One region of the Paenibacillus sp. Y660 genome, then DNA from elsewhere that is predicted to be linked to it. Evidence: a T-box and tRNA genes for the amino acid it is inferred to sense, from the RefSeq annotation. Region 1 holds a T-box; the other holds one or more tRNA genes.

Evidence for each region. The T-box of region 1 lies ahead of leuS (leucine--tRNA ligase). A T-box ahead of a tRNA ligase gene usually reads a tRNA of that ligase, here a tRNA-Leu.
Region 2: it encodes a tRNA-Leu, which carries the amino acid that the T-box ahead of leuS (leucine--tRNA ligase) is inferred to sense. The anticodon was not compared.

What each region holds. Positions count from the first base shown of each region.
Region 1 is NZ_JBXBBJ010000002.1:334,629-343,208, reverse strand. Features, by position in the region: gene AC2TDN_RS04575 (GNAT family N-acetyltransferase) at 1-111, shown strand, start outside; gene AC2TDN_RS04570 (DUF2512 family protein) at 336-674, shown strand; gene AC2TDN_RS04565 (hypothetical protein) at 700-918, shown strand; gene AC2TDN_RS04560 (DUF2243 domain-containing protein) at 1,243-1,740, shown strand; gene AC2TDN_RS04555 (cytochrome c oxidase assembly protein) at 1,709-2,512, shown strand; gene AC2TDN_RS04550 (CBO0543 family protein) at 2,652-3,104, opposite strand; gene AC2TDN_RS04545 (LysE family transporter) at 3,261-3,890, shown strand; gene AC2TDN_RS04540 (amino acid permease) at 3,876-5,231, opposite strand; T-box leader at 6,042-6,292, shown strand; gene leuS (leucine--tRNA ligase) at 6,374-8,580, shown strand, end outside.
Region 2 is NZ_JBXBBJ010000005.1:69,697-78,276, reverse strand. Features, by position in the region: gene AC2TDN_RS08480 (YqhG family protein) at 1-612, shown strand, start outside; gene AC2TDN_RS08475 (hypothetical protein) at 738-1,631, shown strand; gene AC2TDN_RS08470 (YqzE family protein) at 1,622-1,816, opposite strand; gene AC2TDN_RS08465 (N-acetylmuramoyl-L-alanine amidase family protein) at 1,958-2,659, shown strand; gene AC2TDN_RS08460 (divergent polysaccharide deacetylase family protein) at 2,624-3,454, opposite strand; gene AC2TDN_RS08455 (Rrf2 family transcriptional regulator) at 3,704-4,126, opposite strand; gene AC2TDN_RS08450 (xanthine phosphoribosyltransferase) at 4,232-4,834, opposite strand; tRNA gene AC2TDN_RS08445 (tRNA-Leu) at 4,917-5,000, shown strand; gene AC2TDN_RS08440 (restriction endonuclease) at 5,169-5,816, opposite strand; gene AC2TDN_RS08435 (acyltransferase family protein) at 6,129-7,307, opposite strand; gene AC2TDN_RS08430 (NAD(P)-dependent alcohol dehydrogenase) at 7,455-8,447, shown strand; gene AC2TDN_RS08425 (hypothetical protein) at 8,542-8,580, opposite strand, start outside.

The sequences.
Region 1 (8,580 bases):
GAAGGTTATTTGCTCGTAGTAAAAAATAATGCGCCAGCCAATCGGCTTTACGATAAAATCGGTTTTGTGCCGCAGTATGAATATTGGTATCGTGTTCAGAAACAAATGTAATATGAAATGGATAAATATAAACGCAACCCTCATAGTTCCCAATAATAGGAATATTCCTCAATAACTCAGCGAGGCTGCCGTGTAGCACGGCAGCCTCGTTCTCATGATTATTTTAAAATTGATTTCCCTCCTTTTTTATAAAAAATTCAATAAGAATAATAAGAAAATCAAAAAGGAATACTAAGGATTACTTAAATAATAATAAAAAGAGGGAGTAGATAACTTTGATAAAATTCATATTGAAATGGTTGGTTAATGGTGCTGTCGTTATTTCGCTGCTTGTATACTACACCGAAGTGTCTTTTATGAGTGCCGCTTTGACTGCAACGGGACTTACGGTTATTGCTTATTTGGTCGGCGATCAAATCATACTTCGCAGAATAAACAACACTGTCGCAACGATTGCCGACTTTATGTTGGCTGCGATTTATCTTGGTACCTTGGCTTATTATCTTGATTGGCAATTAAGTATGGGGGAAACATTGTTTATCGCGTTTATGATTGGGGTTGCCGAATGGGTATTACATCGTTATTTATTTAATGAGGAATTTAGAATCGCATAGTCAAAAGTAAAGATGGAGGTGGAATATGAGTCATCTGTCTGAGATTATCGAAAACCATAACAATATAGATCAATTAATAGCGATTATAAAACATTACGGGATCAGCGCTGAATATATATCGAATGCTCTAATCCAACAGTTTGAGGAAGAATCTAACCAAAATGAAAATGAAACGGATGATAGCGAAGATGAGTATTCAAAAGAGCTAATCGATGATTTAAAGCAGTTTTGTGCCAGATTTTAAAACTGTAGCATCGATGGTTCAAGGCGGGCCGGATTCCTGGAACGTTCGGGATCGGCATATAGTAGATATATGGAAAACCTACCATAAACCTTTATTCCGCTTGTGTTCCCAAATAATGATTTCAGAACAAAGCCGGCAGAAAAGCCGGTTTTTTAGTTTCAAATTAAATGAATTTTATTAAAAAAAACTTCCCGTCTTGAGAAAGAACATTGCAAACGAAGTTCATTAGCGGGAGCCTGTTTTTTTCGAGAATAGGATTGCACCATGAAGAATTGGATAAAATGACGGAATAGGAGATTGAATAATTATTACAGGGGGTCCTTTATGGCTGCTAATAACATTAATCAAATCACTATGTACACGAGTCGCAACCTCTGGTCGGGTTTTTTATTCGGTTTAGGTTTAGTCGCCTTCACAGACGAAACCTTTTTTCATCAAATTCTGCATTGGCATCACTTTTATGATAAATTAACCACCGATATTGGGTTAATTTCAGACGGTTTCTTTCATGCCTTTAGTTGGATAGCAACAATTGGAGGATTGTTTATGTTTGCGGATCTTCATCGACGAAACGCATTGTTGATGAAGAGATGGTGGGGGGGCGTATTGTTAGGCGGTGGATTATTCCAGATATACGACGGTACCATCCAACATAAACTGATGCGGTTACACCAAATCCGATATGTAGACAATGTTATCATTTACGATTGGTTATGGAATATTCTTGCTATTATTATGATAATTTCCGGCTTGGTGTTTATTATTCTTTCTTCTAAGGAGCTTAAGGAAGATGGAAGAAATGCTTTCAATGAACCATCATGAGCATGGCAACAGAGTTCTTTTTGTACTAATTTCAGCGCTGCCGTTTGCAATAATCATAATTATTTATATAGTTTTGGCGATCGTATCCCAAAAATACTATAAACCGTTCTCGTTATACCGTTATTTCTATTGGATTTTCGGCGTACTTAGTGCAGCAGTATCAGTGGTTGGACCTTTAGCAAGTCGCGCTCACACTGATTTCTCGGCACATATGACTGTTCACCTCCTGCTTGGGATGCTTGCTCCACTCCTTTTAGCACTGGGTGCACCAATGACCCTCCTATTGAGATCGCTCAGTTTGAAACAAGCACGTGGACTTTCACTCATTCTGAGAAGTGCTCCTTTTCGGTTGCTAAACGATCCGATTGTAACATCTATACTCAATATTGGAGGACTGTGGTTACTCTACACAACAGACTTATACAACTTGATGCAACAAAGCTTAATGCTGCATATTTTGGTGCATATGCATTTATTCTTCGCGGGATATCTTTTCACATCATCAATCATATACATAGACCCTGCACCTCATCGAAAAAGTTTTTTTTATCGGACGCTTTTATTGCTTCTTGCCTTTTCTGGTCACGGAATATTGTCTAAGTACATTTATTCAAATCACCTTTCTGGCATACCTGCAGCCCAAGCAGAATTAGGAAGTATGATCATGTACTATGGAGGCGACATTGTTGATATTTTTCTTATCTCTATACTCTTCTTACAATGGTTCAATGCGACCCGACCTCAATTAGCGCTGAATCCTCATGTAAAATAAAGCAGTAAAGTATGAATACTTTACCTTGAAAATTTTAATTGAAAGACTAAAAAGGTACAGTCTCCTCCTATTTTGAGGTACTGTACCTTTTTTTCAAAATTGTGATTTTAATGGTTTAGGTATTCATAATACCAAAAACTCAACGCGTCTTATTAAATTTATCTTTGAAAAGTTGGTCATAAATTAAAACAAGACAGTACGGAATGACATAGGATACGAATGTCCAAAAGATATTCCAACCGTTCTCATAGGCAACTTTGTTAAATACAAAAAGTATGGCTTCCAACACGGTTAAAAAAACGGATGTAATGATAAGAATCAGAAATTTATTAATTTTGTATCTCTTAATTATATACACCATGTAACAAGCGGTTATCGGATAAAGTCCAATGCTGGAAGGTAATGCAGCAACTTCTTCAAGTACAAAAGGAGCGACTTTCCACCATTTAAAATGGTAGCCGATATCATTAACAGCAAAAGAAATAAGACCCGAAAAAGGAGCAATTCTAAGTAACATATTAAAGTCATGCTTTATTAGATATAAGCCAAGTATCCATGGGATTATAAAAAAAATGATGACATTAAAAAGCATATGTTTTACCTCCTGCATAGTATGATCATCCACATCAAATTAGCCTTATTACGATTAGATTCTTTAATTTATATAGTTTTTTTTCATATTCTATTCAGTTGAGGAATAAGATGGTACGAGCATTCAATGTGATTATAGAAAAAGGAGTGTTCAAGATTGGGTGTATTGCTTGGTTATATCTTTTTAGGACTATCCTTATCTGCACCAATAGGACCTATTAATGCTGCTCAATTGGATGCGGGCATTAAAAAAGGCTTTTGGCATGCATGGTTGGTCGGACTAGGAGCGATGGTAGCCGATATCCTATATATGCTGATGGTCTATTTTGGAATCGTCCATTTCATTAATATTCCTTTTATGCAAACGTTTCTCTGGCTGTTTGGCAGCTTTGTGCTAATCTATACCGGAGTTGAAAGCTTGATGGGTATTGGACAAGCTATAGGATCTAGAAAAATCAGCGCGGGCAGCCGATTTAAATCGTTTCTTTCTGGTTTTTTAATGTCATTGTCCAATCCTTTGTCTATCTTGTTCTGGCTTGGAATTTATGGTTCTGTGCTTGCAGAAACGGCGGCAAAATATGATGCCAAACAATTGATTTTATATAGCTTTGCCATTCTTTTCGGTGTTTTTATTTGGGATGTAACAATGGCTGGAGCAGCAAGTACTGCCCGTAAATGGTTAACGGAACGTATTCTGAAAGGTATCGCTATATTATCGGGTTTATCGCTGATTGGATTTGGGCTTTATTTTGGCTATAAAGCCATAGATGTTCTATTTTTTAAATAAAGACTCCTCAGAAAGTGGTACGGCTTTCTTCCATTTTTTCCTCATTAGCCAAGTTACGATTGAAATTATAATTAGAAACCCCATACTTACCATGAAACCAGGCCTGCTAGTATGATGAAATAACGAACCGATTACTGCCATACTTAGAATGAACATTCCAAGGATTCGTTTCGTTTTCCCCCATGTAGTGAGCTTTAATATGCTGCCTGAGGATAAGAGAATGAAAATCCAATTGTAAAGAAGCATTAAGCCAGCAGCTGTCGTGAAATACTCGTAAATCTCTCCAGGCAGCATCATTGCGCAAATGATTGACACAAGAAGTCCAGTTGTCGTCAATCCAATAGCGAGAAGCGGACGGTCCTTTGCTTTTTTGGCAAAGAGCGAAGGGGCGTCATTATCTTCCGCTAAAGTAACGAGCATACTCGTAACAGCAAAAAGTGATGCGACCATCGTAGAAAAACCGGCAATGATCAAAATCCCGATAAATAGATGTGGTACGAAAGGCAGCTCATATTGATTGAGTGCGAGTAAAAAAGGACTTTTCTTAGTGTTTAGTTCTTTCCAGGAAATTAGGGTAATCGTGAGAATTAGGGACGCCACATAAATGATTGCCAGTAAACCAAGCATAACTTTTCCTGCTTTTGGCGCATCCTTGGGTTCTCGCAGTCGCATAGCCATAATACCCATAATCTCTATTCCGCCAAAAGCATAAAAGGCAAAAAGTAAGGAAGACCATAAGCCCATGATGCCTTTTTCGAAAAAACTTTCGAACGGAAATGCAGGACTAGATTTGCCTTTTCCCAGCAAGCCGAATAGAGCCAGTATGGCGATCACAATAAACATTACAATCGCAGATACTTTAATAATAGCAAATATATTTTCCATTCGTTCAAACCCTTTTGTTCCGGCGAATATGATGGATAATCCCAGAACTGCAAATATGGAAGCCAAAATCCAAATTGGAATGTTTGGGAACCAAAAACGAGAAAATAAGGATAAAGCGGTTAATTGACTGCCCATTATTAATAATTCAGAGGACCAATACACCCACCCGCTGCTAAAACCGGCCCATCGGCCATAGGCTTGTTTGGCATATGAGCGAAAGGAGCCCTTTATTGGATGTTCAGCTGTCATTTGCGCAAGCACATCAAAGACGAGATATGTGCCTATTGCAGCAGTAAGAAATGAAATTAATACAGCAGGACCACCTATTTTAATAGCTAATCCCGACCCGAGAAAATAACCTGTACCAATCGTACAAGCTACACCAAGCAAAGATAATTGCCACCATTGAAGTTTGTCATTGTTAGCATTAGACGATTTATTATTATTTTTTTTCATGTAGTTAGTCTCTCCATGTTAAAAAACTTCGTATTTTATATATATTTTTATTTTCGTTGATTCGGTTTCTCACAAAAAAATAGTATGCTCTTAACTTAAAAAAATATTCAATAAGTCTAAAACTGGAGGGAAACATTTCCCTCCAGCAGTTCGTCCTTAAGCTCGTTAGAAGAGTGATATGATGAATTCCAACCAAATGGATAAAGCGGAATAAGATGCAACAATTATTTGGAAATACTCGTATAAGAGGATGCGTGAGCCATGCATGTTCGGATAGTGAGGAAATCTGCTCCGAGTCACTCCGATTATAGGAAGGTGTTGATTGACCATGACGAGTATGAACTGGAGAAAATGGCTGATAGTTCTTACAGGTCTTATATCTATAGCATTGGGCATTCTTTATGTTGCCGAAACAGGATCTAGCAACGGTTTTACAGGGTTGGAGTCCAGGACCGTACAAAATACCGTGCAATATTGGAGCAAAATCTCAATCGGCCTTGGATTTGTTTTGCTTACGATACTGCTGCTTAGACAGAAGATGAACCCTCAAGCAAACGACGGATTACTTATTATCTATTGTCTTTGCTTTTTTTAATTCAGCTTCCACCGTTTGCATTGTGGCTGCTCGCCAGTTTATTTGGAACAGGGGCTTCGATCGGCTGGATTGCGGTACATATCGCGCTGCTCCTTCTTCTGGTCAGAATCTTTACATTAGGCCGCCGGAGCGGCACTTCTCACATATAGTACGGGCGCTCCTCTCTTGACACCGTACCGCGCGATCTTTATAATCGAAACTAACCATTTTATGCATATGGAGCGTTGAAGAGGAACAGTAATTTCGTAAGCAAGGCCTAGAGAGCCGGTGTTTTTAGGGTGCAAGCCGGACCTGCTGCGAAATGAAGCTCGCCTTGGAGCTGTGCGAATAAAGAGGTCGGTGCGAGGCATCGATTGCGAAAAAAGCACCGTCTGGCCTGCGTTAAAGGCGACAAGTGAGCGATAGGCAAAGCATGCCTGCCGCTAACTAGGGTGGTACCACGGGAGAACAACCTCTCGTCCCTAGCGTTAATCGCTAGGGGCGGGAGGTTTTATGTTTTTTTGAACATGCATACGTACAGCACATATTTTTTAGGGGGATATCTCAAATGAGTCAAGAACAGCAATTTCACGGCTACAATCCGCTTGTTGTCGAGCCGAAGTGGCAGCAATACTGGGATAAAAACAAAACATTTCAAACGACAGAAGACGCGGACAAACCGAAGTTTTACGCACTCGATATGTTTCCGTATCCATCTGGGGCGGGTTTGCACGTAGGTCATCCTGAGGGCTATACCGCTACGGACATCGTATCCCGTTACAAAAGAATGAAGGGCTACAACGTGCTTCATCCGATGGGCTGGGATGCGTTTGGCTTGCCAGCGGAGCAGCATGCGCTTGATACAGGCCAGCATCCACGCGATATTACGTTTAAAAATATCGATAATTTCCGCCGTCAAATTAAATCGCTTGGCTTCTCATACGACTGGGACCGCGAGATCAGCACGACTGATCCCGAATATTACAAATGGACGCAATGGATTTTTATCCAATTGTATAATAGAGGACTTGCATACGTTGCCGAGGTTTCGGTTAACTGGTGCGAGGCGCTTGGAACTGTTCTTGCTAATGAAGAAGTAATCAATGGCCTTAGCGAGCGGGGCAGCCACCCGGTTGTGCGTAAGCCGATGCGCCAATGGATTTTGAAAATCACCGAATATGCAGATCGTTTGCTGGATGATCTGGAAGAGCTCGACTGGTCGGAGAGCATTAAGGATATGCAGCGCAACTGGATTGGTAAGTCGAAAGGCGCTGAGGTTACTTTCGAGATTGACGGACATGATTCGGCATTGGTCGTATTTACGACTCGCCCGGATACATTGTTTGGCGCGACTTATTGCGTCTTGGCGCCAGAGCATGAGCTTGTTGCGCAAATCGTAACCTCAGAGCAAAAAGCGGCTGTAGAAGCTTACCAAGAAGCTGCAGCGCGCAAGAGTGACCTAGAGCGTACCGATTTGGCAAAAGATAAATCAGGCGTATTTACAGGCGCTTATGCGATCAATCCTGTGAATGGCGTAAAAACGGCAATTTGGATAGCGGATTACGTGCTTGCCGGCTATGGTACAGGCGCTATTATGGCCGTACCAGGTCACGATGCTCGTGACTGGGAGTTCGCGAAGCAATTCGACCTTCCGATCGTTGAGGTTGTTGAGGGCGGAGATATTACGAAGGAAGCTTTTGCAGGCGATGGACCGCATGTGAACTCCGACTTCTTAAACGGCTTGACTAACGTGGACGCTATTGCAAAAATGATCGAGCATTTGGATGCTGCAGGCAAAGGTAAGGGCAAAATAACTTACCGTTTGCGCGATTGGCTGTTCAGCCGCCAGCGTTATTGGGGCGAACCGATTCCAATTATTCATCTGGAGGACGGCACGATGAAAACCGTGCCTGAGGACCAACTGCCGCTCTTGCTGCCTGATGTTGATGCGATAACGCCTTCAGGCACTGGCGAGTCTCCGCTTGCAAGCGTTACGGAATGGGTCAATACAATTGACCCTGAGACGGGTATGAAAGCACGCCGCGAGACGAATACGATGCCGCAATGGGCCGGAAGCTGCTGGTACTACCTGCGTTTCATCGATCCGAAAAACGACAAGCAGCTGTGTTCGCCAGAGAAGCAAAAGGAATGGCTGCCGGTTGACCTTTATATCGGTGGTGCTGAGCATGCGGTGCTTCATTTGCTTTACGCACGTTTCTGGCATAAGGTGCTTTATGATATCGGCGTAGTTGATACGAAGGAGCCGTTCCACAAGCTCGTAAACCAAGGGATGATTCTTGGCAATAACAACGAGAAAATGTCCAAATCACGCGGCAACGTCATTAACCCTGATGATATCGTCAATGAGTTTGGTGCTGACACGCTCCGTATGTATGAAATGTTCATGGGGCCGCTTGAAGCGACTAAGCCTTGGAACACAAACGGCGTCGAAGGCACGTACCGTTTCCTTAGCCGTGTATGGCGTTTGTTCGTAAACGAGGATGGCAGCCTAAACGCTAAAATCGGAGATGGCGATACAAGCGATGCTTTCAAGCGCACTTGGCATCGTTCCATTAAGAAAATGACAGAGGATTATGAAGCGCTTCGCTTCAACACGGTCATTAGCCAACTGATGATTTTCGTTAACGAAGCATACAAAACGGAAGTGCTGCCGCTTGCGGCTATGGAGCAATTCGTGCAATTGATTTCGCCAATTGCTCCGCATATCGCAGAAGAGCTATGGGAGAAGCTTGGTCGCAAGGATTCACTGACTTA
Region 2 (8,580 bases), on a different contig from region 1:
CCTGCCCGCGTCCCGCGCGAAGATTTGTACTTTGGCGCGCGCAAGCTGGATATGCTGTTTGATGCAGCCAAAGCGAAGGGCAGCTTCGTGTATCTCTTTCAGGAGCCGGATAAGCGCAGCAGCAATCCTTTCAGCTCTACGCCGTATACCGCCTGGCTGGGCGTCAACATGCGAGTGGAGTTCGCATGCGACCGCAAGCGCGAGGAGATTCACAGCTACGGGGTTTCACTTGCGACCGGCCAGTGCGTGGAGTTATTTTATGATCGACTGCTCACTCACAAGCTTACACCGCGCCTGCCAGCCAATATCCATATCACCAAAAACGGCATCTCCTTCAACAAGGCGCTTGGCATCGTCGAGCAGGCGCTCGAGCGAAAGCTTCGCAGCTATGATTACAGCTGGGCTGAGAGTGCCTCAGCCAGGCTCGAGGAGGAGCTCGAGCGGATCAGCGGTTATTACGAGCCGCTTATAAAGAATTCGCTTGAAGAAAATAAGCCGGCGATTCGCGAGCAATTCGAACAACGGCAATCCGAAATTAAGTGGCAATACGAGCCCCGTGTGACTGCGTCCGCCATTAACTGCGGCATCTTTCATCTCGAGGGCATCGATTGACGGTAATTAGACGATTTCCCCATGGATACGTCAAAAAAAGGCGGTCGCAAGGCCGCCATCTCGCGACAGGTTGCAACAGCCTTCTTAAAGCATGTCCCTTACAATAGCATAGAGGTGATAAAAGGATGCAAAAAAAGTTGATTAAGCTAACAGCGGCTTGTGTGTTAACCGCTATTGTATTATATGCCGGCGGTTTGCAGCCGCAGCCTGCGGCAGCCATAGCAAATCGTGCGACGGCTTATGAGCCGCTTGAGCAGCAAGCGCAGCGCTGGGTGGACGAGCTTGCCGAAGCGCCATCTTTTGAAGCATGGAAAAAATCTTCACTCGATATTTCACCGATTGGACCGGGTACACACAGCTGGCTTGTCCTTGTGAAGCAAAACAGCGAAACGGTTGGATACCTCATTGTTCATGCCGTTGAGGCTGGCGGATTCCAACTCGGCGAATATGGGACAAGCCATAACCCTTTATTCGATGAGCGTACACTTTCTAGATCGATAAAGCAGCTGGAGCTGTTGCAGCCCGCCTCCAACACCGAAGCCCTTTATATTCATCCGCTTCTGGCTGCCTGGAAAATAACAGCGGATAAGGAAACCTATTACACAGATGCCGCTAGCGGCGAGGTGCTGCCCGTGCAGCCAAGCGATTGGCAAGCAGCGTCAACAATGAAATTGACGAATGCGAAGCAAATGGCAGTAGCTGATCACGCGACCCTCTTGAAGCAAGTAACGATTTCCTCATTCAACACGTTTGCGAAGCTGCCATGGCTGACCAAGAAGCCTCTTCCATTAAGCACCAGCTCTTATTCCTCTTTGTTCACCAATCTCAACAACAAAGAACAACTCCGCTATACCGCTGAGCTGTTCGATGGCCAAATGCTATATGTGTGGTCGGTAGTCGGCTATAACAAATGGAATACAGGATCTATTTACGTGGCGCTTGAAGCAGATGAGAATGGCTCAGATCGCCGTTATATCCCCTTAACGCTGCTGATCGAGCTTGGCCATTTTTACCGATGACGCTCAGATCTGCCTCGCCACCATAGCATAATGCTCATAGGCCCATATCCGAACCACCTCGTCAGCCATGGTTCTCTACGCGCTTTGGCTGACGTTCTTTGTTGCTTTCTTTCTTCCCTCGGTGTTTCCATATAGTTCACAAACCGCTCAGTCACATATTTTACGTACTCATCGCCCTTCGCCATTTGCCCAGCTCCTCTCTCCCTATCCGAATAAGATGATGTTATAAAGTTTGCCCTGCAGCAATCGAATGTAAACATGCATGAGTTTACCTCCAAAAAGCCACGCTATACGGTAAGTCAAAGTGATCTGGAGGAAAATTTATTATGCTTCGTAAAATAGCGCTCGGCATTATCATGCTGTGGCTTGCAGCTCTTACCAGCTCATCAAGCGCTCAAGCTTGGCCTCTTCTGCCGGTCGGTACCGATCCGGATTGGGCATTGCCGTCTACGGTCGTGATCATTGACGTTGGGCATGGCGGCATCGACGGCGGAGCATCCTCTGCTGATATTCTCGAGAAGGACATCAATTTAGCGGTCGCCCGCAAGCTTTATTTTATTTTACGCAGCCAAAATATTCCCGCTGTTCTAAATCGAACTGGCGATTACGCGTTAAGTGATGACAATCGCTGGCATATTACACGCTCCAGGCATCGCAAGGACTTGTCGCAGCGCCATCAGCTTACGCAGGAGATTGAGAGCGAGCTGCTCGTTAGCCTCCATGTGAATTGGTCGAAAAAAAGCTCGCAGCATGGCCCTCTCGTTCTGCATCAGAGCAGCGGAGAAAGCTCCTTGCTCGCTTTCTGCATTCAGGATGCGCTTAATCGACAGCAAAATACAGCCTTCCTCCCGCGGGAGGGAAAGCCGTTTTATTTGCTCAATCGCGTTCAGCAGCCTGCCGTTATTGTCGAAATGGGCTTTATCAGCAGTGTTAAAGACCGAACCATGCTTACCAATCCACAGCGTCAGCAAGAGGTTGCAGCCGCTATCGCCTCAGGAATTGGGCAATACAAATGGATCGTTCATTGAACCGCCTCTAATCAGCTCGGTCAGCTTCACAAATTGCACACTTTGCTGCATCGCTGGAATGTACTGCTGTAGAACGGCTGCTGTCTTGAGTCCCGCAGGTCCAACATGTCCGATGGTGATGCAGCTCGCGTGCAATTCCAGATGCTTGCGCAGCTCGTTAATTTGCTTTGATATATGCTGAACCGTGTAGACATCATCGAGAAAAACATCATTGGAAACAATCGGGACACCGAGCTCCGCCGCTATTTTGGGTACAACCGTTTTGTAGGTCGTTCGGCTATCGAGAAAAAACAAACCCCGCTCCTTGCATACGCCTAGCACGATTCGCATTATTCTCTCGTCAGCCGTCACCTTAGAACCCATATGGTTATTCATGCCGATTGCATGCGGCACATCGTTAATCGCATCCTCCACACGCTTGCGAACGTCTGCATCGCTCAAATCCGTCGTAAGCGCACCTGGACCAAGCCACTTTTTCAGTCCCTTATTCGGCTCCATCGGCATATGGACGATCACATCGTGTCCAAGCCTATGCGCTGCCTCCGCATCCCGCTTAGTTGTCGGCATAAAGGGCATAATCGCTGCCGTTATTTTCACCGGAAGCTTCAACATTTCCGACGTGCCGTTCATCCCGTTGCCAAAATCATCAATTACGATCGCGACAGTCCGAACCTCCTTCTCCTCAGAAGCAGCTGCCCTATGCTTTAACGCAGACTGAGCGTATATTCGATCATATCCAGCATTGCTTTCAGCGATAACTAAACTGCACATACACATCACAGCAATAGCCGACATTATGAGTAAACGCCTGTTTCTGCTTCTCTTTTCCACGTTCATATTATCAGACCATCCATCCTGTTTGCTCATTGCTGCATACACCCCTCATCTTTTACTATCATTGTTTGTGAAGAGGCTGGAAAATATGCTTAAAATATAGAAGTCTTAGGAAATTTTGCTTTTGGTTTATGTCGCAATAAACGAAAAAAGAGCAAAAGAAAGAGGCCCACTCTAGAGCTAGGCCTCTTCTTCCTGCAGTCGATTCGATTAAAACTTGCTCACGACATCCAGCGTGACTGCTTCAAGCGTAATGTTGGCAAGTTTATTTTCCATCGCCTGCTGCGCTTCATTAAAAGCCGCTTCAAGCGATGATTGAATATTTCGGCCAACCGGACATGCCGGATTCGGCTTCTCATGAATAGCAAACAGCTCGTCTTGACCATTGTTATGGACAGCATTGTATATATCCAAGAGCGTAATTTCGCTTGCCGGTCTAGTTATGACGGCTCCCGCCACGCCAGCGCTTGTAGCGACGAGGCCAGCTTTATTTAACAATCCAATAATTCTGCGAATGACGACAGGGTTCGTATTTACGCTGCCAGCAATATAATCTGAAGTCAGTCGTGCCGCCTTATTTGTTTCCAATAACGTCAAAATATGAACCGCTACCGCAAATCGATTGCTAGTCAACGCATTCACCGCCTGTCAAAAAATAATGATGATAGCTTCTCGCGACAAAATTGACTGTCCAGCCGGTTGCCATGTAAGCATTATAGTTACACGGTGCATCAATTGTCAAACTTTTGACGCGGTTTGCGCAACAGGCTCAGCAGCAAAGGTTACCTTCCCATCTGCCAACGAAGCCACCCTCGCCAAGGAATGTACGCGATAGCCTAGCTTGATAAGCTTCTTGCGTCCTGGCTGGAACCCCTTCTCTATGACGATGCCGATACCCGCCACCGTACCACCCGCCTGCTCAACGATGCGCGCCAAGCCAAGCGCTGCATCGCCGTTGGCTAGAAAATCATCAATAATAAGGACGCGATCTTCCGCAGACATAAATTTGCGCGATACGGTAACCTCGCTCTCCTCCTGTTTCGTGAAGGAATAAATCTTCTCGGTATAAAGATCGTCCTTGAGCGTTAACGACTTGCGCTTGCGTGCAAAGAGCAGCGGAACATTCATCGTTAATGCAGCCATGACAGCCGGCGCAATGCCTGAGGATTCAAGCGTAAGTACCTTTGTAATGCCTTCTTCTTCAAATAAAGCAGCGAAGGTTTGGCCAATGCTGAGCATAAGCTGCGGATCAACCTGATGATTGAGAAAGGAGTCCACTTTCAGTACATTCCCGTTTAGGACAATTCCTTCCTCTAAAATTTTTTGCTCTAATTGCTTCACAGCATATTCCTCCATTTATATAAAATTTTGTTGACATTTACACGTAATTAATGTTAAGATATTTTCTGTTGAAACAAAATACGCGGTCGTGGCGGAATTGGCAGACGCGCTAGATTCAGGTTCTAGTGGTGTAACAGCCGTGGAGGTTCGAGTCCTCTCGACCGCATCCTAATTAGGTTTACAGACTATTTTAGACGAAGTTTAATCTAATGGTCAATGATTGACTCCATTTTGTAAATACAAACCACTGATTATTATAATAATCAGTGGTTTTTTTGTTGCTTAAAAAACATATAAAAACGACCAACAGCGAAGTTAGTCGTTAGCACATCCATTACTTTCCCATCACTGACTTTACGTACTTCTCAGCCTTGTAGTCCTTCCTGATTTCATGCAGGACATTACTATTAGCTTCACTCCAAGACTCCAATATCATTCTTGGCTCTGCTTCAATTATTCCTTTAGCCGCTGCTATATCATCTTCCTTGAATGCATCCATAATTTTTATCAAATCAGCTCTATCAAGCAGCTTTACATGATTTACTCCTGCCAGGGTTTCACATGGTTCTGTGAAAGTGGCTGTCGCAATCACAATTGCCTTCTTAGCTTTGTAATAACGCATACATGAGAATACTTCCTGCACAGCGCTAATGCCAACAGAATCAGAGTATCGCTTGGCCTGTACTACATTTCTTATACCCTCACGATCAGTAAAAACCACATCTGCTCCAAAATCTCTACTATTCGTTGTCTTATAAACGCCTGAGTATCCCAGCTCAATCAGAAGCCTATACAGATACATCTCAAACTCAGAGCCGTCTTCCATCTTGTCAATATCTGTAATATCAATTTCCTTTAAGTTATAATTTTCTTCAAAAGGCTGACTAAAACTCTTATTATCCGGTTTATTTCTTACTTTAAACCCAATAATAGCTGCCACACAAAAGCCGATGATTAAAGCTAATACGATGTAACCAATCACAAAAGAAACCTCCATCTCAACTTTATATATCAATGAATAGAGTAATGAAACTTAGACCATTCGATCTACTACTCAATGAATTAATAGTTAAATCTTACCATGGTTTGTCGAAACAGGATAGAGTTCACATACACACTCATAGGCTTAAGAAAAGCACCATCGGATGATGATGCTTTTATAGCTTCTCATTTATTGAATAAAATCTATACTTTCCTTCTTACTAATTTATTTCCAACCCAATCAAAAACGAGTGTTAATCCCTTTTCCCTTGGTTTCCAAGTTAAAATAATAATTCCATCACTCCCCTACTGACTAATTTTCGAATTCAATTGTTTTTGGAATGATCGAATGGTCAGGATTGAGTTTCGTGCTTAAAAGTCTCCCCAATTTTACAGATGGAACCTCAACCAAATAATACATTATCGTTGCTATAACAAATGAAACAATAAATGAAAGAACTAAAATTGATATGACTGGCATCTTTCCAGATAATGAATATAGGAGTGTCAACATTACAATTAAATGATACAAATAAACACTATAGGATATTTTACCTACAAAATGTATTGGCTTAAACAGTAAAATCGACTTTAATGTTTTAGAGTTTAAACTAAATAATATGAAGATACAACATCCTAAAGCAATAGCCCAATCATTTATTATAAACATATGCAACAAAGAATGATTAGGCAGCACTAGCCAAACGTACATATAAAGAGTCAATCCAATAACTAATAATGCAATTTTGAAGGCAAATGATAATCTGTTATATCGTTCACTGAAATCTCTCTTATATTTTGCAAGCAAAGCTCCTAACATAAAGAACGCAACATAGTGTGGTGTGAGTAGATAAGAAGAATAACCAGCACGGAATGATGTTATATCGTAGGAAAACAAATTGAGAAGGATATAATAACTCAAAAAGTATATGACAGGTATAGAAAATAAAATAATCGCATTAACACCTTTATTATTGCGAACTATTAGCCACATAATCAGAGGGAATATTAAAGAAATTCTCATCTCATGAATTAGCGACCATATGACAGGATTTAGATTCATAGTGTCAAACTCTTTTAAAAGAATGAAATGATTGACAATCATCTCAGTTGTAAAAGGAGTTGACCATATCGTATTAGCCCAATCGCTTACTCCTGTAATATTGCTAGGTGATAATATGCTCATTAGGAGCATGATTAGCAATATAGATATAGCACTCGGTATCAGGATCCTGCATATTCGTCTTATTAAATAATGTCTGTACTTTGATTGTTTATTATTGTGATAGGGAAGAGATAGAACAAAACCGCTTAAAATAAAAAACAAAATGACGGATTCATGACCAAGCCAAAATAAATGCAGAGGAGTGTTATTTAACTTCTCAACAATGTTGGTGCTTGGAATGATAATTGAAATGTGAGCCAAAATTACTGAAGTTGCAGCAAGCCCTCTGATTGAGTCTAATTGTTCTAAACGTTGATTTGTTTCCAAAGTTCAACACCAGTCCCCATAATCAAATTTTCCAATTGATAATAACATAAAAATCCATAACAGGTATGTCGAACCATGTAGTTGGATGGAAAAAAATCTAAAGGTCATGACAATAGGCAAAAGAAAGTTCGAACTTGGAGGAAACTCATGAAAGCAATTGTATACACAAATTACGGGCCACCTGAGGTTCTTCAACTCAAAGAGGCAGAAAAACCGACTCCGAAGGACAAAGAAGTACTGGTAAAAGTTTATGCTGCATCCGTAAATTCATGGGACTTGGATCTCCTGACAGGCACGCCGTTCCTGGTTCGACTTGAAGGACTTTCAAAACCAAAACACAAAATACTCGGTTGTGACATAGCAGGGCGGGTAGCAGCGGTTGGCACAAACGCAACAGAGTTTCAGCCAGGCGATGAGGTATTCGGGGACATATCCGGATGTGGTTGGGGTGGTTTTGCCGAGTATGTTTGTGTTCCCGAAAGTGCATTAGCTTTGAAATCTGCCAGCATGACATTCGAGGAAGCAGCAGCCGTACCTCAAGCGGTAATCCTTGCCCTGCAGGGACTTCGCCATAAAGGACAGATTAAAAAAGGGCAAAAGGTTTTGATAAATGGTGCGGGCGGTGGTGTAGGTACTTTTGCGGTGCAGCTTGCCAAAACATTCGGGGCTGAAGTGACCGGCGTGGACAGCAAGAGGAAATTGGATATGCTGCGCTCGATTGGTGCAGACCACGTCATTGATTACACGGAAGAAGATTTCACCAAAAACGGACGGCGTTACGATCTGATTCTTGATGTTGTGGCTGATCGTTCGATATTCGATGTCAAGCGTGCATTACTTCCAAATGGCATTTATATCATGGTCGGCGGATTAATGTCTCGACTTTTCCAAGTCATGTTGCTAGGACCATTGATTTCAATGATTACGAATAAGCAAATGGGCCTTCTAATACATAAGCCGAACAAAGAGGATCTAAATGTTATGAAAAAGCTTTTTGAATCCGGCAATGTAGTACCTGTTATTGATAAATGTTACCCGTTAAACGAGACTGCGGAAGCTCTTCGGTATCTTGGTGAAGGAAATGCCAAAGGAAAAATTGTCATTACTATCGAATCAAATACTAGTTTAAATGATATGTAATTAGGTGTTTTTTCCATGATGTCGATGGCACTTCCTCATAAAAAAAACCATCCAAAAGTTGAATGGTCTTCCCTAATCATACGTAAATCTCTATTTATGTAACATCTTCAAAAGGCTTTGCACGTTCCTCAGA